Regions from separate parts of the Micromonospora sp. NPDC023644 genome, predicted to be linked through region 2. Evidence: riboswitches for the same ligand, from Rfam matches in the RefSeq annotation. Region 2 holds a riboswitch; the other holds the start of a gene.
What was found. Region 2 has a riboswitch for thiamine pyrophosphate ahead of AB0G08_RS22390 (ECF transporter S component). Riboswitches for the same ligand answer to the same signal wherever they lie in the genome.
Positions count from the first base shown of each region.

Region 1: another riboswitch for thiamine pyrophosphate. It lies ahead of thiE (thiamine phosphate synthase); the one in region 2 lies ahead of AB0G08_RS22390 (ECF transporter S component).

Region 1 is NZ_JBFABA010000048.1:111-7,259, forward strand. Features, by position in the region: partial or broken gene AB0G08_RS24750 (hypothetical protein) at 1-351, shown strand, start outside; gene thiC (phosphomethylpyrimidine synthase ThiC) at 436-2,028, opposite strand; gene thiD (bifunctional hydroxymethylpyrimidine kinase/phosphomethylpyrimidine kinase) at 2,046-2,834, opposite strand; gene AB0G08_RS24765 (thiamine phosphate synthase) at 2,831-3,427, opposite strand; gene AB0G08_RS24770 (thiazole synthase) at 3,496-4,266, opposite strand; gene thiS (sulfur carrier protein ThiS) at 4,271-4,471, opposite strand; gene thiO (glycine oxidase ThiO) at 4,462-5,595, opposite strand; gene thiE (thiamine phosphate synthase) at 5,589-6,215, opposite strand; TPP riboswitch at 6,210-6,318, opposite strand; gene AB0G08_RS24790 (DUF559 domain-containing protein) at 6,441-7,149, shown strand, end outside.
Region 2 is NZ_JBFABA010000037.1:9,693-16,841, reverse strand. Features, by position in the region: gene AB0G08_RS22395 (ABC transporter ATP-binding protein) at 1-1,046, opposite strand, end outside; gene AB0G08_RS22390 (ECF transporter S component) at 1,156-1,749, opposite strand; TPP riboswitch at 1,822-1,927, opposite strand; gene AB0G08_RS22385 (permease) at 2,129-3,130, shown strand; gene AB0G08_RS22380 (TIGR03943 family protein) at 3,127-3,867, shown strand; gene AB0G08_RS22375 (alpha/beta hydrolase) at 3,898-4,728, shown strand; gene AB0G08_RS22370 (SIS domain-containing protein) at 4,802-5,551, shown strand; gene AB0G08_RS22365 (DUF6328 family protein) at 5,673-6,173, shown strand; gene AB0G08_RS22360 (acyl-CoA dehydrogenase family protein) at 6,289-7,149, shown strand, end outside.

The DNA of each region.
Region 1 (7,149 bases), on a different contig from region 2:
CTCGCCACCGCGCGCCGGAGCGGCCCCGCCCCGGCGTCCGTCGACGCCGCGCCGGCGAACGGCGCCCCCGCCGCCGGGGCCGAGGCGTCACCGCCCGGATCCGCGTCGCCCGCCGAGGCCGAGCAGCCCGCCGGGCGGGGCCGGGGCCGGCTGGGCCTGTTCCGCCGCAACCGGTCCCGGTCGGCCGAGGACGCCGCCCCGGCCGACCGGGAGACCGAGCCGCTGCCGGCGCAGGAAGAGGAGTACGTGGACTGGGTCACCGGGCTGAGCAAGCCGGTCCCGGACAACGAGCCCGAGCAGGAGAGCGGCCGGCGGTCGTTGCGCTCCACCGGCCGACACCACCGCGACTGACCCACCCGGGACGACCGACCCGCCCCGGGCCGGCGCCCGAAGCGGGGCGGACGCCCGTCTCCCCGGCGGGCAGCCGCGGCGGGCTCAGGCGAGCGGCAGGTAGACCCGGCCGCCCGAGGAGAGGAACTCCTCCGACTTGTCCCGCATGCCGCGCGCCGCGTACTCCTTCAGCTCCTGGGTGATCTTCATGGAGCAGAACTTCGGGCCGCACATCGAGCAGAAGTGCGCGGTCTTCGCCGGTGCCGCCGGCAGCGTCGCGTCGTGGTACGACCGCGCGGTCTCCGGGTCCAGCGAGAGGTTGAACTGATCCTCCCAGCGGAACTCGAACCGGGCCTTGGAGAGCGCGTCGTCCCACGCCTGCGCGCCGGGGTGTCCCTTGGCCAGGTCCGCCGCATGGGCCGCGATCTTGTACGCGATCACGCCGGCCTTCACGTCGTCGCGGTCCGGCAGCCCCAGGTGCTCCTTCGGAGTCACGTAGCAGAGCATGGCGGTGCCGAACATGCCGATCATCGCGGCGCCGATCGCCGACGTGATGTGGTCGTACGCGGGGGCGATGTCCGTGGTCAGCGGGCCGAGGGTGTAGAACGGCGCCTCGTGGCACCACTCCTGCTGGAGGTCCACGTTCTCCTTGATCTTGTGCATCGGCACGTGGCCGGGCCCTTCGATCATCACCTGCACGTCGTGCTCCCAGGCGACCTTCGTCAGCTCGCCCAGGGTGCGCAGCTCGGCGAACTGCGCCTCGTCGTTGGCGTCCGCGATCGAGCCGGGGCGCAGCCCGTCCCCGAGCGAGAACGTCACGTCGTAGCGGGCCAGGATCTCGCACAGCTCGGCGAAGTTCGTGTAGAGGAAGTTCTCCTCGTGGTGCGCCAGGCACCAGGCCGCCATGATCGAGCCGCCCCGCGACACGATCCCGGTCACCCGGTCCACCGCCAGCGGCACGTACGGCAGCAGCACCCCGGCGTGCACCGTCATGTAGTCGACGCCCTGCTCGGCCTGCTCGACGACGGTCTCCCGGAACACCTCCCAGCTCAGCTTCACCGGGTCGCCGCCGACCTTCTCCAGCGCCTGGTAGATCGGCACGGTGCCGATCGGCACGGGCGAGTTCCGGACGATCGCCTCGCGCGTCTCGTGGATCCGCCTGCCGGTCGACAGGTCCATCACCGTGTCCGCGCCCCACCGGGTGGCCCAGGTCAGCTTCTCCACCTCCTCGGCGACCGACGAGCTGACCGCCGAGGTGCCGATGTTGGCGTTCACCTTCACCAGGAACGCCTTGCCGATGATCGCCGGCTCGCACTCGGGGTGGTTGACGTTGAGCGGCAGCACAGCCCGCCCGGCGGCGATCTCGTCCCGGACGAACTCGGGCGCCATGCCCTCCCGGATCGCCACGAACTCCATCTCCGGGGTCACCACGCCGGCCCGCGCGTACGCGAGCTGGGTGGGGCGCCGGCCGTCGGCGCCGGCGAGCGGGGTGCCCGCGCCCCGCACCGGGGCGACGTCGCCGCGCTCGGCGATCCACGCTCCGCGCAGCGGCGGCAGCCCGACCTCCGGGTCGGAGCCGGGTCCGGAGGTGTCGTAGAGCCGCAGCGGCGGGTTGTCACCGGTCAGTTCCACCTCGGCGAACGGCACCCGCACGTCCGGCCGGGACCCCTCCACGTACACCTTGCGACGTGCCTGCATGACAGCCTCCCTGGTGATCAAGCGGACCAGCCGAAGTGGTCCAGCGGGCCGCGTCCCGCGCCCAGCTCCCAGCCCCGCGCGCCGGTCAGCGCGCGGAGGACGTACTCCTTGGCGGCGGCGACCGCCGTCGGCACCGGGTCGCCGAGCGCCAGCCGGACGGCGATCGCCGCCGAGAACGAGCAGCCGGTGCCGTGGTTGTGCCGGGTGTCGACCCGGGGCGCGCGCAGCAGGGTGGTGACGCCGCCGCCGTGCAGCACGTCGACCGCCTCGCCGTCGGCGTCCACGTCGCCGCCGGTCACCACGACGTGCGCCGGGCCGCCCGCCGCGAGCGCCTCGGCGGCGGCGACCATCTCCTCGACCGTCGTCACCGGCCGTCCGGTGATGGCCGCGGCCTCCGCGCAGTTCGGCGTCGCCACCTGCGCGTACGGCAGCAGCCGCTCGACGGCGGCGACCACGCCCAGCCGGTGCCCGCTGGTGGCGACGAGCACCGGGTCGACGACGAGGTGCGGCAGCCGGCCGTCCTTCGCGGCGGCGGCCACCACGTCGGCGACCGCCGGGGTGCCGAGCATGCCCGTCTTGACGGCGCGGACGGTGAAGTCGGCGAGCACGCTGTCGAGCTGCTCGGTGACCGTGCGCGGCGGCAGCGGCAGGACGGCGTCGACGCCCCTCGTGTTCTGCGCGGTGACCGCGGTGAGCACGCTGGTGCCGTACGCGCCGAGGGCCGCGAAGACCTTCAGGTCGGCCTGGATGCCGGCGCCCGCGCCGGAGTCCGACCCGGCGATGGTGAGCACGGTCGTCGGGGTCACTGCTCCCCTCCTGCGGCTGCGGTGAGGGTGGCGGCTGCCTCCTCGGGGTCGTCGGCGCGCATGACGGCACCCAGCACCGCCACTCCCACGGCACCCGCCTCGACGCAGGCGTGCACCTGCTCCGGGGTTTCCACTCCGCCGAGCGCCAGGACCGGCACGGGGCTGACCGGGATCAGCGCGCTGAGCCCGTCGGGGCGCAGCGGCGGGCCGTAGCCGGGTTTGGTGCTGGTCGGGTAGACGGGCGAGAGGGTGGCGTAGTCCTCCGTGGTGAGCCTGGCCAGCTCCGCCCGGTCGTGGCAGGAGCGGCCCACCAGGCCGAGCCTCGGCGGCGGGTACGGGCCGGCGGCGGGCAGGTGGACGGCGTCGCCGCCGAGCGGGTCGGGGCCGGCGACGATGAGGGTGCCGCCCGCCTCGGCGAGGATCGCGCGCAGCTCGACGGCGAGGGCGGCGCGCTCGGCCCGGGGCAGGTCCTTCTCCCGCAGCACCACCCACCGCACTCCCCCGGCCACCGCCCCGGCAACGACGTCGACCAGCGGCCGTCGAGCCTGCCGCCGATCGGTCAGCAGCAGGACGCCGGCCGGCCCGCCCGAGATCTTGGTGGGAAACGGCCCCTGGAGGGGCCCTCTCGTACCAAGATCCGCAGAAGCGAGAGCGGGCCCGGTCACAGGTCGGGCCGCCCCTCGTCCGGGGTGGAGGCGAGCGCGTGGAAGCGCCGCGCGATCCGGCCCGCCCGGTACGCGAGCCGGCCCGCCTCGACCGCGTACCGCATCGCCGTCGCCATCGCCACCGGGTCGGCGGCGCGGGTGACCGCGCTGGCGAGCAGCACCGCGTCGCAGCCCAGCTCCATGGCCAGCGCGGCGTCCGAGGCGGTGCCGATGCCGGCGTCCAGGATCACCGGCACGTCGACGCCCTGCCGGATCAGCCGGATGTGGTGCGGGTTCGACACGCCCAGGCCGGAGCCGATCGGCGCGCCCGCCGGCATCACCGCGGCGCAGCCGACGTCGGCCAGCCGGCGTGCCAGGATCGGATCGTCCGACGTGTACGGCAGCACGACGAACCCGTCCGCGACGAGTTCCTCGGCGGCGCGCAGCAGCTCCACCCCGTCGGGCAGCAGCGTGCGCTCGTCGCCGATCACCTCCAGCTTCACCCAGTCCGTGCCGAACGCCTCCCGGGCCAGGTGCGCCACCTTGACCGCTTCGCCCGCCGTGTAGCAGCCGGCGGTGTTCGGCAGCAGCTTCACGCCGCAGCGGTCCAGCAGGTCCAGCAGCCCGCCGGCGGTGCCGGGGGCGGTGTCGACCCGGCGCAGGGCCAGGGTGACCAGTTCGGTGCCGGAGGCGCGGATCGCGTCCTCCAGCACGCGCAGGTTGGCCGCGCCGCCGGTGCCGAGGATCAGCCGGGACGTGAGGCGCACGCCCCCCAGGTCGAAGCTCACCGCGTCACCCGCCCTGGGCGGCGCTGAGCACCTCGACGCGGTCGCCGTCGCGCAGCGGGGTCGCCGGCCAGCCCGTACGCGGCACCACCTCCCCGTTGACCGCGACGGCGAGGCCGCGCTGCTGGTCGGTGACCGCGCGGACCAGGTCCGCCACGGTCGAGCCGCCGGGCAGGCTGCGCCCGGCGCCGTTCACGGTCAGTTCCACGTGTGCTCCTTCTCGGATGCGGGCGGGCGGGCGGTGGGTCCGGCGGTCGCGGCCGGCGCGAAGCGGGCCGGGGTGAAGGGGGCGAGCATCGGGTCCGCCACACCCGTGCCGACCAGGTCGGCGATCAGGTCGGCGGTGACCGGGGTGAGCACGATGCCGTGCCGGTGGTGCCCGGTCGCGGCGAGCACGCCGGGCCGGCCGGGCAGCGGGCCGAGGATGGGGGCATTGTCGGGGGTGCCGGGGCGCAGGCCGGCGAGGGTCTCGACCAGGTCGTACTCGGCCAGCTCGGGCAGCAGGTCGACGGCGGCGCGGAGCAGGCGCAGCACCGCCCCGGCGGAGACGTCGGTGTCGGAGCGCTCCTCGACGGTCGCACCCACCACCACCTCCCCGTCCGCGCGGGGGACGAGGTAGACGTGCTCGCCGTCGGCGTACCCCCGGACGACGTGCCGGAAGCCCGGCGCGCCGCCGCCGGGCGCGCGGAGCCGGACCACCTGCCCCTTCACCGGCCGCACCGGCAGCCCCGTCAGGGCCGCCGCGCCGCAGCCGGCCGCGACCACCGTGACCCCGGCGTCCACGTCGGACAGGGTGCGCACGGCGGCGGGGACCAGCGTGGCGCCGGCCCGCTCGGCGGCCGTGCGCAGCGCGGGCACGAGCCGGCGCGGGTCGACCTGGTGGTCGGTGGCGGCGAGCGCGCCGCCGCGCACCCGGGGCGCCAGCGCCGGCTCGCGGTCCCGCAGCGCCGAGGGGCGCAGCGGCGTCACCGGCAGTCCGATCCCCTGCTGGTACGCCCACAGCCGGCGCGCCTCGGCCAGGTCGTCGGCGGTGAGCCCGACCATCAGCGTGCCCTCGGTCCGGTAGCCGACGTCCACACCGCTGGCGGCGGTCAGTTCGGCGGCGAACGCCGGCCAGCGGGCGGCGGAGGCGGTCAGCAGCCCGGTCAGCTCGTGCTCGCCGAAGTACGCCTCGGCGACCGGCGCGAGCATCCCGGCGGCGACGTGGGACGCGCCGGAGCCCGGGGCGGGGTCGTGCACGACGACCCGGAGCCCGCGCGCCGCGCAGCGCCAGGCGATCGCCAGCCCGACCGGTCCCGCCCCCACCACGGCGACGTCCGGTCGGGTCAGCACCCCAGCGCTCCCAGCAGCTCCGCCGTCGCCCGGGCCGGGTCGGCCGCCCCGGATAGCGCCCCCACCACCGCCACCCCGTACGCCCCCGCGGCCACCAGCGCGGGCACCCTGGCGGCGGTCACCCCGCCGATCGCGACGACCGGCACGTCCACGGCGTCGGCGACGGCGCGTACCCCCGCCGGGCCGATCGGCGCCGGCAGCCCCGCCTTGGTGCTGGTGGCGTGGCAGGGGCCCACGCCCAGGTAGCTGGCCCCGGCGGCGACCGCCTCGGCGGCCGTCCCCGGATCGCGCGCGGTGGCGCCGAGCACGGCGGTCGCGCCGAGCACCCGGCGGGCCGCGCCGACGGGCAGGTCGTCCGCGCCGACGTGCCCACCGGCGGCGCCCACGGCCAGCGCCACGTGCAGCCGGTCGTTCACCAGGCAGGTGGCGTCGTACCGGCCGCAGAGCGCGACCGCCCGGCGGGCCAGGTCGTACGCCTCCCGGTCGGTGGCGTCGTCGGTCACCCGGACCTGCACGACCAGTTCCGCGCGGGCCACCGGAAGGGCGGCCCGCAGCACGGCGAGCGGATCCCGCCCGGGTCGGGTGTCGGTGATGAGATGCAGTCGCCCGAGGGACGGCACGGCAACACTCCTCCCTGCGCCGGCATTACCCGGATCAGGTTCGACGGTCGGGGGCTCACAGCCCCCCTCTCAGCCCGGTCCACCGGGCTCCCGTGGGTCACTTGCGGGTGTCACCGTACGACGGATCGCCGGATCCGCCAAGGTCGGGATGCGGATTTCACACCGACCGCCCGATCCCGACGGCCGGGGCGGCGCGTGACCGTACCGTCACGCCATGCTGTCCGGATGCCCTCCGCCGCCCGGGTACCGCCCCGGCTCGCCTTCCTGCCGTTCCGGGGCAGCACCGCCGTCGCCGAAGGGCTGCTGACCCGCGCCATGCTGCGCGGGTCGACCTGGCAACGCCTCTTCCCCGACGTATACGTGCACCGGAACGCTCAGAGCGCATCCGATCATCGGCTCTGGTGCGACGCGGCCGCCCTGCTCCTGCCCGCCGGTGCCGCCATCGCCGGGGCGAGCGCCGCGTACCTGTGGGGCGTCGACCTGCTGGTCCGGGATGCGCCGGTCAGCGTCCTACTGCCGCGGTCGGCAAGGCTGCGGCCGCACCCGCGGCTTTCCGTCACCCGTTCGACGCTGCCGGAAAGCGACCTGACCAGCTTCGGTGGCCTACCGGTCACCACACCGCTGCGGACGGCGTTCGACCTCGGACGGCAGAGACCGCGCGCCGAGGCCTTGGTCGCCGTCGACGCATTGCTGCACCGCCGGGTGGTCAAGCTGCCGGCCCTGCGGGCGTACGCCGACGCTCAACCCCGCTGGCCCGGACTGCCGCTGCTGCGGGAGGTGCTGGCGCTGGCCGAGCCCCTGAGTGAATCTCCGATGGAGAGCCGGTTGCGGCTGCTCCTGCTCGACGCCGGGCTCCCCCCACCCACGGCACAGCACGACGTGCGCGACGCCACGGGACGGTTCGTCGGTCGGGTCGACCTGGCGTGGCCGGAGC
Region 2 (7,149 bases):
AACTGGTGCTCCGGGTCCTGGAAGACCGAGCCGACCCGGCGGGCCAGCGCCGGGGCGCGCCAGCGGTGCGGGGGAGTGCGGGCGTCGTCGCCGGCCAGTGCCGTCGTCGCCGCGACCCGGCCGGCTCCGGGCTTGAGCAGGCCACCGAGCAGCAGGGCGAGGGTCGACTTGCCGGCCCCGTTGGGCCCGAGGACGGCGAGCGCCTCGCCGGCGCGTACCGCCAGGTCGACGGCGGCCAGCCGGGGCGGCAGGGCGAGCCGGTCGGCGGTGAGCAGCACGTCGCCGGCCGGCGCGGTCGCGTGGCGGGGCGGTACCGGGCGGCCGGGCACCCAGACGCCCTCGTCGGCGAGCGCGTCGCCGTGCGTGCCGAAGACCGCCTCGGGCGTGCCGTCGGCGCGGACGCCGCCGCCGGGTTCGAGCACGACCACCCGGTCGACCAGGGGCAGCGCCTCGGCGACCCGGTGCTCGACCAGGATCAGCGTGGTGTCGGCGTCCAGCGCGCCGGCCACCGCCGCCCGGATCAGCGCCGCGCCGGTCGGGTCGAGGTTGGCGGTCGGCTCGTCGAGCAGCAGCAACCCGGGCCGCAGCGCCAGCACCCCGGCCAGGGCGAGCCGTTGCTGCTCGCCGCCGGAGAGCGCGGCGGTGGGGCGGTCCCGGGGGTACGGGAAGCCGACCCGGGTCAGCGCCTCGTCGACGCGGGGCCAGATCTCCCCGGCGGGGACCCCCCGGTTCTCCAGCCCGAACGCCACGTCGTCGCCGCTGCGGGCCATCACGAGCTGGGTCTGCGGGTCCTGGAAGACGATGCCCACCCGCTCCCGGCCCTTGCGGGGGTCGAGCCCGTCGATCTCGACGGTGCCCTCCTGCTCGCCCGAGTCCTCGGGCAGCAGCCCGGCCAGCGCGGCGAGCAGGGTGCTCTTGCCGGCCCCGGAGGGTCCCAGCAGCAGCACCCGCTCGCCGGCCTCGACGCGCAGGTCCACCCCGCGTACGGCCCACGCCCGCCGCCCGGCGTGCCGCCACCCGAACCCCCGCAGCGTCACCGCCCCCACCGCGCCCCCCTTCGGGCCCGCCCGCGGGCGCCGATCATGAGGTTGGCGGCGCCCACGGAGATCCACGTCGCCGTCAACCTCATGATCGGCCCCGATTCCGTGGTGCGGGTCAGATCGGGGCGCGGTCGCGGGCGGCGGGGAACCGGTCCAGGGCGCCCGTGGTGGCCAGGGCGCGGGTCAGGGCCCAGCCGCCGGCACCGGCGACGACGGTGGCGCTGACGATGGTGAGCAGGGCGTACGGGATCCGGTAGCTGCCCAGGGCGTACTCGCTGTTCCAGACGAAGAAGTCGAACAGCGCCGCGCCGAGGCCGGTCAGCGCGCCGGCGAGCAGCGCGGTGGGCAGCCGGAACGAGCGGTAGCGGAACGCGGCGAAGGCCAGCTCGGCGCCGAGCCCCTGGATCAGGCCCTGGACGATGGTGACGCCGCCCCACTCCGAGCCGAGCAGCGCGGAGACCGTCGCCGCCACCGCCTCGCAGAAGAGCGCCGCGCCGGGCTTGCGGATCACCAGGCCGCCGAGGACGGCCGGGACCAGCCACACGCCGTACATGATCGCCTGGCCGGCGGGGAAGAACGCGAACGCCGGGTCGACGGCCCGCCACAGCAGGCCCCAGGCCCAGAAGATGACGCCGAAGGCCACCGCGATCACCGCGGCGACGACGACGTCGACGGTGCGCCACCGGGTGGTGGTGTTGTTGTCTCGCATGATTGCTCCCAGTCCCGAACGAGAACCAGGAGAAGACGCACGCCGCGCCCGGATGTGCCGGACGTCGACGCGGCTGGAGGTCGACCGAACTCCCTGCGCTGGCATTACCCAGATCAGGTTCGAGGGTCTGCGGGCGGTGCCCGCACTCTCAGCGCTGTGCGCTCCCCTGTCGGATGTGAAGTTGTCGCGCCGACGCTAACACCTTTGAAGATCATCGGGCAAAGTGATCTTTCCGCAGCTCACCAGCGCGTTCGATCGACGCGGTCGATTTCGCCCCGGTACTCTCGGACGGCCACTGGAGAACCGGCAGAGGGACACGTACGTGACATCCGAGGCTGACCGCCGCGCGCCGGACGGGCCGCACCCGGGCGCGGTGGGCGTGGCCGCCCCGGGCGTACGCGAAAAGACGCCGGCGGCGCCCCGCCGCCCGGAGCGGCGGATCGGGTCGGTGGAGGTGCTCGCCGGCCTGCTGATCCTGCTGATCGTCTTCCGCGAGCCGCTCGCCCGCGCCCTCTCCGCGCCCCGGTTGCAGACCTGGACCACCGTCTTCGTCTCGGTCATGGTGCAGGCGGTGCCGTTCCTGGTCTTCGGGGTGCTGCTCTCCGCGGTGATCGCGGTCTTCGTGCCCCGGTCGTTCTGGGCCCGGGCGCTGCCGCGCCATCCCGCGCTCGCGGTGCCGGTGGCCAGCGCGGCCGGCGTGGTGCTGCCCGGCTGCGAGTGCGGGGCCGTGCCGATCGCCGGCTCGCTGATCCGGCGCGGGGTCACCCCCGCCGCCGCCCTGGCGTTCCTGCTCGCCGCCCCGGCGATCAACCCGATCGTGCTCACCGCCACCGCGGTGGCCTTCCCCGAAGACCCGGCGATGGTCCTCGGCCGGGCCGTCGCGAGCCTGGTCGTCGCGATGGTCATGGGCTGGCTGTGGCTGCGCCTCGGCCGGGCCGACTGGATCCGGCTGCCGCGCCGCCCGGAGCTGGACGACAGCTCGCGCGGGCGGGCGTTCTGGGGGGCGGTCCGGCACGACGTCACACACGCCGGCGGGTTCCTGGTGATCGGCGCCGCGGCGGCGGCCACGATCAACGTCGTCGTGCCGGAGCGCTGGTTGCAGACCCTCGCCGACGAACCCGTGCTCTCGGTGCTCGCGCTGGCGGGGCTCGCGGTGCTGCTCTCGCTCTGCTCCGAGGCGGACGCCTTCGTCGCCGCCTCGCTGTCGCAGTTCTCGCTGACCTCCCGACTGGTCTTCCTGGTGGTGGGGCCGATGGTCGACCTCAAGCTCATCTCGATGCAGGCCGGAGTCTTCGGCCGGCGGTTCGCGCTGCGGTTCGCCCCGACCACCTTCGCGGTGGCCGTCGCGGTGGCCGCCGCGACCGGGGCGGTGCTGCTGTGAACCGGCAGGCGCAGGCGGTCGTCCTGCTGCTGCTCGGGGGCGCGGTGGTCCGGGCCAGCCTCACCGACCTGCACCTGCGCTACGTCAAGGAAGGGCTGCGGCCCTTCCTGATCGCCGCCGGCCTGCTGCTGGTGGCCGCCGCGGTCATGACCCTCTTCTACGAGCTGCGCCCCATCCTGCGGCGCACGCCCGCCGACCAGCACGACGCACCAGACCACGACGACGCGCACGACCACCACGAGCCGCGGGTCGGCTGGTTGCTGATCCTGCCCGTGCTGGGCCTGCTGCTGGTCGCCCCGCCGGCCCTGGGCTCGTACGCGGCCGGCCAGGCCGGCACCGCCGTCTCCACCCGCCAGCAGCCGTCCGACTACCCGCCGCTGCCCGACGGCGACCCGGTGCGGGTGGCCGTGCTCGACTACGCCTCCCGGGCGCTGTTCGACCGGGGCGCCTCGATCGGCGACCGCCGGGTCCAACTGACCGGCTTCGTCACCACCGGCCCCGACGGCCGGCCGCTGCTGGCCCGGATGGTGCTCTCCTGCTGCGCCGCCGACGGGCGGCCGGTGAAGCTGGGCCTGACCGGCGCGGCCCCCGACCGGCTCGCCGACGACACCTGGATCGAGGTGACCGGCCGCTACAGCGACCGGATCGCCCGGGACCCGGTCAACGACGCCGAGATCCCCTACCTGGACGTGGAGTCCTGGCGGCAGGTGCCCCCACCCCGGCAACAGTACGAGTGACCCGCGCCCACCGTGGGTAGGCTCACGATCATGCGGATCGAGGCCCGGGGGTTCACGTTCGACGTCCGCGTCGGCGGACCGGAGGGCGGCGCGCCCGTCCTGCTGCTGCACGGCTTCCCCCAGCACGGCGGGGAGTTCGACGACGTGGTGCCGGCGCTGCATGCCGCCGGCCTGCGCACGTACGCGCCGGACCAGCGCGGCTACTCGCCGGGCGCGCGACCCGAGGCGGTCGAGGCGTACCGGCTGCCGGAGCTGGTCGCCGACGCGGTGGGCCTGCTCGACGGGCTGGGCGTCGACGCGGCGCACCTGGTGGGGCACGACTGGGGCGCGATCGTGGCCTGGGCCGTCGCGGCCCACCATCCCGAGCGGGTCCGCACGCTGACCGCGGTCTCGGTGCCGCACCCCGGCGCGATGGCCTGGGCGCTGGCCGAGGACGCGGGGCAGAAGGCGCGCTCGGCGTACATGACGCTGTTCCGCAAGCCGGGCAAGGCGGAGAAGGCGCTGCTCGTGCTGGGCGCGACCGGGCTGCGCCGGATGCTGCACGGGGTCGGCGACGACGCGCGGGTGGCCGCGTACGCGGACCCGATGCGCGAGCCGGGCGCGCTGACCGCCGCGCTGAACTGGTACCGCGCCATGTCCCGCCGGGACCTGGCGGCCACCGGGCCGGTGGCGGTGCCGACCACGTTCGTGTGGAGCGGCCGCGACATCGCGATCGGCCGGACCGCCGCCGAGGCGTGCGCCGAGCACGTGACCGGCGACTACCGCTTCGTCGAGCTGCCCCGGGTGAGCCACTGGATCCCCGACGAGGCGCCCGCCCCGCTGGCCGAGGCGATCCTGGCCCGCGTGCACGACCCGGTGTGACCCTCCCCGCGACACCGCCCGGCGGACGCCGGGCCCCCCACCCCGACGGAGGTACGACATGGACGGAGCAGACATGCCGGTGAGCGCCGAGGAGTTCCTGGCCGTGGTGACCGCCACGATGAACCGGGTGGCCGAGAGCCAACGCGAGGCGGTGGGGCGGGCCGCCGACCTGATCGCCGAGGCGGTACGCGCCGACGGCGTGGTCCAGGCGTTCGGCACCGGCCACTCCGAGGCGCTGGCCATGGAGATCGCCGGGCGGGCCGGCGGGCTGGTGCCGACGAACCGGATCGCCCTGCGGGACCTGGTGCTGCTCGGCGGCGCCCCGACGGACGTGCTCGGGCCGTTGCTGGAGCGCGACCCGTCGGTGGCGCACCGCCTCTACGAGCTGGCCCCGATCGGCCCCCGGGATGTCTTCGTGCTCGCCTCCAACTCCGGCGTGAACGGCGCGATGGTGGAGTTCGCGTCGCTGGTCAAGGAGAAGGGCCACGGGCTGGTCGCGATCACCTCGGCGCAGCACTCCGGGCAGATGACCTCGCGTCACCCGTCGGGGCGCAAGCTCGCCGACTTCGCCGACGTGGTGCTCGACAACGGCGCCCCGTACGGCGACGCGACGCTGCCGCTGCCCGGCGGCGGCGCGGTCGGCGCGGTCTCGTCGATCACGGCGGCGCTGCTGGCGCAGCAGATCACGGTCGAGGTGGTGGCCCGGCTGCTGGCGGCGGGGGAGCGTCCCCCGGTCTACCTGTCGGCCAACATCGCCGGGGGCGACGAGCACAACAGCGCCCTGGAGGCCCGCTACGCCGGCCGGATCCGGCGCGGCTCCTGATCGGGCGGACCGGCGCCTCCGGTGACGACGTGAGTCGGTTTCGCGCGTCGGCCGGTGGGGCATGAGCGATGCTGCCGCCGGCCGCCCCCCGCCGGCAGTACCGTCTGACCGGAGGTAGCGCGTGTCCAAGGAAACCGAGAAGCAGCGCTGGCAGCGCAACTTCGCCGACCTGCTCCAGGAACTGCGGGTCGCCCAGACCGGTGTGCAGATCCTCTTCGCCTTCCTCCTCACCCTGCCGTTCAGCAACGGCTTCACCCGCACCAGCGGCTTCCAGAAGGACGTCTACATCGTCGCGTTGCTGGCGGCGGCCGCCGCCACCGCGATGATCATTTCGCCGGTGGCGTTCCACCGCGCGCTGTTCCGGCAGGGCCGCAAGCCGGAGCTGGTCCGGTTCGCCCACCGGATGGCCAGCGGCGGCCTCGCCTTCATGCTGATCTCGATGGTCAGCGCGGTCCTGCTGATCACCGACTTCGTGCTGGACCGGAGCATCGCCCTGGTGCTCAGCGGCCTCACCGGGCTCTGGTTCCTCACCTTCTGGGTGTTCCTGCCGTTCTCCCGGCGCAACTGGGGCGACGACGACAGCGACGACGACGACAACGAGCCGCGGTCCCTCGGCGACTGACCGAAGTCGACACAACTCGATCTTTACCGACCGCTACCCCTGGGTAACAGCCGGGGGTAGCGTGCTGTTTGTCGAGCACGTTGACGCATCCGGACCGAGGTTCGAGGGGGCCGCCGTGACCACGACACAGAACAGCCGACCCGCGCCCGACGAATCAGGCGCCGACCAGCCGGCGTCGACCGCCGCCGACGGCCCGCCACCGGCCGGCGCGGCCGGACCCCTGCCGACGGAGGCTGGTCAGGTCTCCGAGAAGGAGGCCCGCCAGGTCGCCGAGGCGGCCCGGGAGTCCTCCTGGGACCGTCCCAGCTTCGGCAAGGAGCTCTTCCTCGGCCGGTTCCGGCTCGACCTGATCGACCCCTGGCCGCGCTCCGACCCGGCGGACGCCGCCCGCGCCGACGAGTTCCTCGGCCGGCTCCGCGAGTTCCTCGCCTCCGAGGTGGACGGTGCCGCGATCGAGCGGGACGCGTCCATTCCGGACGAGGTGTTCGAGGGACTGGCCCGGCTCGGCGCGTTCGGCATGAAGATCGACCGGTCGTACGGCGGGCTCGGGCTCAGCAACCTGCACTACTGCCGGGCGCTCATGCTGGCCGGCTCGGTCAGCCCGGCGATCGGCGCCCTGCTCTCGGCGCACCAGTCCATCGGGGTGCCCCAGCCGTTGAAGATGTTCGGCACCGCCGAGCAGAAGCAGCGCTTCCTGCCCCGGCTCGCCGCCGGTGAGGTCTCCGCGTTCCTGCTCACCGAACCGGACGTCGGCTCCGACCCGGCCCGGCTGGCCACCACCGCCGAGCCCACGCCCGACGGCACCGGCTACCGGCTCAACGGCGTGAAGCTGTGGGCCACCAACGGCACCGTCGCGACCCTGCTCGTGGTGATGGCCCGGGTGCCCGCCGCCGAGGGGCGGCGCGGCGGGATCACCGCCTTCGTCGTCGAGGGCGACACCGAGGGCATCACCGTCGAACGGCGCAACGCCTTCATC